One region of the Flavobacterium sp. PLA-1-15 genome, then DNA from elsewhere that is predicted to be linked to it. Evidence: riboswitches for the same ligand, from Rfam matches in the RefSeq annotation. Region 1 holds a riboswitch; the other holds the start of a gene.

Region 1 (3,425 bases):
TTTTCTTGAGCTTCTTTCAAAGCATCTTCATACGATAAATTATCCTTAAAAGTCTTTGTCAAAATATAATTCGTCGAACCATTTACAATCCCTTGAATCGATTCCAAAAGGTCATTATCGTAATATTCTTCAAGGTTTCTGATAATCGGAATACTTGCACAACAGGCTGCTTCATACAACAACGGAACATTGTATTCACGTTGTAGAGCCAGCAATTCCTCAAAATGTTCCGCCACCATTTTCTTGTTGGCTGTCACCACGGCTTTTCCACTTTTTAAAGCACGAGTTACAATTTCATATGCCGCATCGGCATCATCAATCAGCTCGACAATCACATTAATTTCGGGGTCGTTAAAGATATCTTCCTTGTTGAACGTAAAATTTTCAGCGCCAATTTCACGCTTCTTATCCTTATCCTTCACACAAATATTCTTGATGTTGGCTTTCAAACCGGGCGTTTTTTGCAACACCTCATAAAGTCCAAAACCCACACATCCAAACCCGAATAATCCTATATTTAATTTTTTTCTTGACATGTTTTAGTTTTTTTGAACACAGATTTCACGGATTTCCACAGATTTGAATCGTGAAAATTTAGCAGAGTATTAATTTTTTCTCATAATTGAATTATATTTTATCTGTGCTAATCTGTGAAATCTGTGTTTAATTTAAATACGAAGCAGTTTCTACATTAGCACTCACTGCATTTTCAATGGCCTGTTTCAAATCTGCAATCAAATCGTCTGCATCTTCCAATCCAACAGACAATCGGATTAAGCTATCCGTAACGCCAGACTGGTATCTCTTTTCAACTGGAATCGATTTATGCGTCATCTCGCAAGGCAGGCAACACAAGCTTTTCACACCTCCTAAGCTTTCCGCTAGCTTGAATAATTTTGTTCCAGAAACAATTCTTGAAGCCAATTCCTTATCATCAATTACCAAATCGAAAGTGACAACACCACCAAAATATTTCTGTTGGCTTTTTGCAATCTCGTGGTTCTGATGCGTTTTCAAACCAGGATAAAAAACATTTTTGATTAATTTTTCGGTAGTTAAGAATTCAGCAATTTTCTGTGCATTTTCAGCGTGTTGCCTGATTCTCAAACTTAACGTTTCAATTCCTCGGATAACCAACCAGCTGTCGAATGGCCCAAGGATAGCACCTGAAGCATTTTGGATAAATTTGATTTTGGCTCCCAATTCTTCCGTAGCAGTAATCACCAATCCGGCAATCAAATCGCTGTGTCCTGAAATGTATTTTGTAGCACTGTGAACAATCAAATCTGCTCCATATTCAATTGGTTTTTGGGCAATTGGCGAAGCAAAAGTATTGTCCACACAAAATAAGACGTTGTGTTCTTTTGCAATTTTTCCAATTGCTCTCAAGTCGGCAATCTTTAAGGTTGGGTTTGTTGGCGATTCAATCCAAATCAAGGCCGTCTTGTCGGAAATGGCATTGGCAACATTTTGGGCATCTGTAGCATCAACATATTTAATGTTGATTCCGAATTTCTCATAAATGTGGGTGAACAGGCGGAAAGCACCTCCGTAAATGTCGTCAACTGCAATGATTTCATCTCCAGATTTCAATAATTTTACCACTGCATCGATCGCAGCCAAACCGCTTGAAAAGGCATAACCGTTGGTTCCGTTTTCTAATTTTGCGGCCAAATCTTCCAATACTTTTCTCGTCGGATTGTTGCTTCTCGCATAATCGAAACCTTTGTGAACACCAGGTTCGTCTTGGACAAATGTGGAAGTTTGGTAAATTGGCACCGAGATTGAACCGGTTAATTCGTCTACTGGAATGTAATTTAGGATTTGTGTTTGCTCTTGCATCTTTAAAATTTTTAATGTTTATAAATATTTTTTTGTTGATTAAAAAAAACATTCAAAACCAGATATCAGAGGAGCATAAACAAAAAATGCTCTTCCGATAAGTCAGAAGAGCATATAATATTTTGAGGTATTATGTACAATTTCTAAGCTTATCTTTCCCTGCCAAGGCAAGGGTTGAAGGTGGCACCTTATCACACAAAAGTGACAGGTTGCCAAGACGTCATAGGGTCAATTCCCTCGGTCTTTCTGGATAAGAATAATTTTTTAAAGAACTTGAGTGCAAATTTAGAACATAAAATTTTATAATTCCTAACAAAAAGTGATTTATTTTTAAAGCAGTTGTTTTACAGGTGTTTAAGAAACCTTTTTTTCTTGTGTGAAATCATTAAATGAAAAGAAAGCATCAATAATTCTTTCAAAATAATCTGTAAACAATTCGTATTTTTGAAAACCGCAGAACCGTTTTAGATTCCTTATGAAAAAATATCTGATAATTCTCTTTCTTCATGTTTCGTTATTTTCTTTTGCACAAATTGAAGATGCCTGGGTGTATTTTACAGATAAGCCGAATGCTACTTTTTATCTTGCTAATCCGTTGGAAATGCTTTCGCAAAGAGCCTTGGATAGAAGAGCTTCTCAAAATATTGCACTCGATGAAAAAGATGTTCCAATTGCGGTTTCGTATATCAATCAGATTACAAATTCTGTTGGAATTACAGTAAAAGCGAAATCAAAATGGCTGAATGCGTTGCACATTCGTGGTACAATTTATGACATTGAAAATTTAGAAAATTTAGCTTTTGTAGACCATATTGAATTTGCTGATAAAACTTTAAATGCTTCTGCTAGAAATGCTTCACAGCAAAATATCAGTCAAGTTAATAAAAACTTAGAAGCCCTGGCAACTTTTGGTTACGGAACATCGAACAATCAAATCGAAATGCTGAACGGACATCTGCTACATCAGCAAGATTTCACAGGAAACGGAAAAATAATTGCCGTGATGGACACTGGTTTTGTCGGCGTTGACAGTACAGCTCCTTTTCAACGATTGCAGGATAATAATCTCATTTTGGGAGGTTATGATTTTGTCAATTCAAGTACGAACTTTTACGGCGGTGGTTCACATGGAACGATGGTGCTTTCTACAATGGGAGGGTATGTCGAAAATCAGCTGGTAGGTACGGCTCCCGATGCTCAATACTATCTTTTTATTACTGAAGACATCAATGCGGAAAACCCTGTCGAAGAATCTTTTTGGGTGGAAGCTGCAGAAGAAGCCGACCGTTTAGGTGTCGATATCATCAATACTTCTTTAGGATATTTTGGCTTTGATAATCCGAATTATAATTATACCTATGCCGATATGAACGGAACTACTTCGTTTATTTCGAGAGGTTCCGAAGTTGCTTTTTCGCGTGGAATGATTTGCGTAACCTCTGCAGGAAATTCGGGAACTTCTGAAAATCCTCATATTGCAGTTCCGGCAGATGCCGAAAATACTTTGGCAGTTGGAGCAGTTATGCCGGATGAAAGTTATGCGACTTTCAGCTCCATCGGACCTTCCTTTGATGGAAGAGTCA
Region 2 (3,425 bases), on a different contig from region 1:
ATTCCACATGAATTTGCTTCAAACATGTATTCGCTTTTCGTGTAGCCAATTTTTCTAATAACTTCTCTTGCGATATTTTGAACATCAAGATAAGTGTTCGATTTTACTTCACCAGCCAAAATTACTTGTCCAGTTGTCACCAAAGTTTCGCAGGCAACTTTAGAATCGGCATCAAATGCCAAGAAATTATCAATTAATGCATCTGAAATTTGATCTGCAATTTTATCAGGATGTCCTTCGCTAACAGATTCTGACGTAAATAAATAAGCCATAATTATAGTTTTAATTTAAGCAGAAGAAAAAATAATTGCAGGAAAAACTAAAGGAGAGTAGTTCTGCTTTAGCATTTTTTTATGAGGTTGCAATCAGTTCAAATTTTTCCTCTTGATTTTCGACTGCAAATGTATGAAACCATTTTGAATTGAAAATTAATCTTAACCTTTTTTTGAAAAATTGTGTTTTTCCGGTAACTCATATTTAAAAGCTAAATACGAAGTATTTAAACAGCATTGCAAAAAAAACAAAATGTTAAATTTTCAATTATCGTTTGGTCAATCCAAAAATAGTTCAGAAGTTTGCTTCATTAAAAAATAAGAAAAATGAATTTATCAATTTGCATCTGTCGTCATTTTATGTGGAAAGTTTCCGCAGAGGACAGCATTGCATAATTTTAAATTTTTAAAATATACCAATCAAACCTCTGCACATCGCAGAGGTTTTTTTTTACCCAATTTCAAATAATAAAAATAATAACAATAAATAACAAAATGAATCAATCAACACATACATATTTTTGTTGTTATACAGCTTGGATGCACCGCATTCCGCACCGCTATTGCCAAAAGTGAAAGACCTGTTCTTTGTTATAGTTCAACTATAAGCCCTTTTGGTTAGCCATCCGAAAGGGCTTTTTTTATGACCTGTAACTAAAGTTCGCCAAAAATAAAAGTTGTTTTTTGTTTGTTTGTTAGAAACTGTCTTTGGCTTTTGACATTGGTCAGAGGCAGTTTTTTAAAACGTAATCCCAAATTCTAAAAAAAATAAAATCATGTCAGCTATCAAAATAAACCTCATACTCTTCGGAATCGGAAACGTTGGAAGTGCCTTAATCAATCAAGTCATCCAGCAGCAAAAAAGCCTGCTCCAAGAAAAAAATATCGAACTCGTTTTTGCCATAATAACAAATTCTACCCTTGCTTTTTTCGAAAGAGAAGGCCAAAAAAATAGATGGGATGCTGATTTTACAAAGTCTCCGGCACCCTTCACCATCCAAAATCTCATAGATTATGCAAAAGAAGCAGAGCTCGAAAACCTCATTGCCATTGATGCCACAACAAGTGCAGAAATAATAAATTCATACGATTTGCTCCTTCAAAATAATTTCGATATTCTTTCCGTTAATAGCAACAGCACCCTTCAGGAGCCCGAAGTTACACCAGAAAATCTGATAAATCAGATACTTCAAATCGCTACGCTTTATGTGGCTCAAAAACGCCAAATCGCCTAAACCTCAAACCTACAACGTTGTAGGTTTATTTTTTTAAAACCAGTTGCAAATCCCAAATCTATTGCATTACTTTGCACTGTTCATAAACATATTGATTGTTATCACGAAAGGTGGAGGGATTAGACCCAGTGAAGCCTTAGCAACCCTACTCTCGTAGAAGGTGCTACATTCTATTCGTCACGGCGAAACAGATAACTCGGAGAAATTCCCTCAACTTTCCTTGATACATATAATATTTTTTAGAAGCGAACGGCTTGCGCATTTCAGCAATCCATGTTCCCGCTTTCCGTTGCAATCATTTTTATTTTTAAAGAAAAAATAAAAATGATTTCCACTACAAACACGTAGTGTTCACCGAACTCTTATGTGAATAAGAGTAATGTGAGGTAATCGGGGCTATTGAAAAATCCATTTTTGCAAAATAATCTTGGCGCCTTTGCGTCTTTGCGAGAATGAATTGGTTTTGTGAACCTCGCGAAAAAACTTAGTGAGCTTAGTGTTTAAAGAAAATATATGTCAAAAATAAAACAAGCAATACAAGAAAGAATCCTAGTGCTCGATGGCGCAATGGGAACAATGCTGCAACGTTACAATTTCTCGGAAGAAGATTTCCGAGGTGAACGCTTTAAGAACTTTCCACATCCTTTGAAAGGAAACAACGATTTGCTTTCCATCACACAACCCGAAGCCGTAAAAGAAGTCCACCGTTTATATTTTCAAGCCGGTGCCGATATAGTAGAAACCAATACCTTCTCTGGAACCACAATCGGTATGGCCGATTATCACCTCGAAGATTTGGTGTACGAACTCAATTACGAATCCGCAAAAATCGCTCGTCAAGTGGCCGATGAATTTACTGACAAGCCACGTTTCGTAGCCGGTTCCATTGGACCAACAAACAGAACCGCTTCGATGTCTCCGGATGTAAACGATCCAGGATTTCGTGCCGTAACCTTCGACGATTTACGGATTGCCTACAAGCAACAAGTAGAGGCCTTAATCGACGGCGGTAGCGATGTCTTATTGGTAGAAACAATTTTCGATACCTTGAATGCAAAAGCGGCGCTTTTTGCCATTGAAGAAGTAAAGGAAGAACGAAATCTGGACATTCCCGTTATGGTTTCAGGAACTATCACCGATGCTTCAGGACGAACACTTTCTGGACAAACTGTAGAAGCATTTTTAATTTCAATCCAACATATAGATTTATTAAGTGTCGGTTTCAATTGTGCGCTCGGAGCCGATCAGTTAAAGCCTTATTTGAAAAGATTGGCACACAACACACAACTAAATATTTCTGCACATCCAAATGCAGGTTTGCCAAACGCTTTCGGTCAATATGATCAAACACCTGAGGAAATGCAAGTACTGATAAAGGAATATTTACAGGACAATCTAATCAATATAATAGGAGGCTGTTGTGGTACAACACCCGAACACATAAAGTTAATCGCAGAAGTTGCGGCTCAATTTAAGCCACGAATTACGCAAATTTCCACGAATTGATTTGTGTAATTAGAGAAATTGGTGGCTAAAAAAGAGCCTTAATGAACCTTGATTTCTTAATGGTTTAAAAAATTTAGCGTCTCTGTGCCTTAATGGCAAAATAAAATATAAATGTCAAGAACAAACAAAATAAATCTTCAATTATCAGGGCTGGAGCCAATTCTTATCACAGAGGAGTCGATCTTCGTGAATGTTGGCGAACGAACGAACGTTACAGGTTCACGAAAATTCCTCCGATTGATAAAGGAAGAGAAATACAACGAAGCACTTTCGGTAGCAAGAGAGCAAGTAGAAGGTGGTGCCCAAATCATCGACATCAACATGGACGAAGGAATGTTGGACGGCGTTTATGCCATGACCAAATTTCTGAACCTGATTGCGGCCGAACCCGATATCGCGCGTGTTCCTATTA

The links. A riboswitch is a leader RNA that binds a small molecule or an ion and turns the genes downstream of it on or off. The one in region 1 is predicted to bind S-adenosylmethionine.
Region 2: linked by a shared signal. The riboswitch ahead of ACI6PS_RS15735 (homocysteine S-methyltransferase family protein) and the one ahead of ACI6PS_RS02835 (trans-sulfuration enzyme family protein) in region 1 are both predicted to bind S-adenosylmethionine.

What each region holds. Positions count from the first base shown of each region.
Region 1 covers NZ_JBMGQS010000002.1:155,221-158,645, forward strand. Annotated here, with positions in the region: gene ACI6PS_RS02830 (homoserine dehydrogenase) at 1-536, opposite strand, end outside; gene ACI6PS_RS02835 (trans-sulfuration enzyme family protein) at 664-1,842, opposite strand; SAM riboswitch class I at 1,989-2,099, opposite strand; gene ACI6PS_RS02840 (S8 family serine peptidase) at 2,318-3,425, shown strand, end outside.
Region 2 covers NZ_JBMGQS010000045.1:9,420-12,844, forward strand. Annotated here, with positions in the region: gene metK (methionine adenosyltransferase) at 1-272, opposite strand, end outside; gene ACI6PS_RS15730 (hypothetical protein) at 1,049-1,507, shown strand; SAM riboswitch class I at 1,603-1,705, shown strand; gene ACI6PS_RS15735 (homocysteine S-methyltransferase family protein) at 2,021-3,013, shown strand; gene metH (methionine synthase) at 3,125-3,425, shown strand, end outside.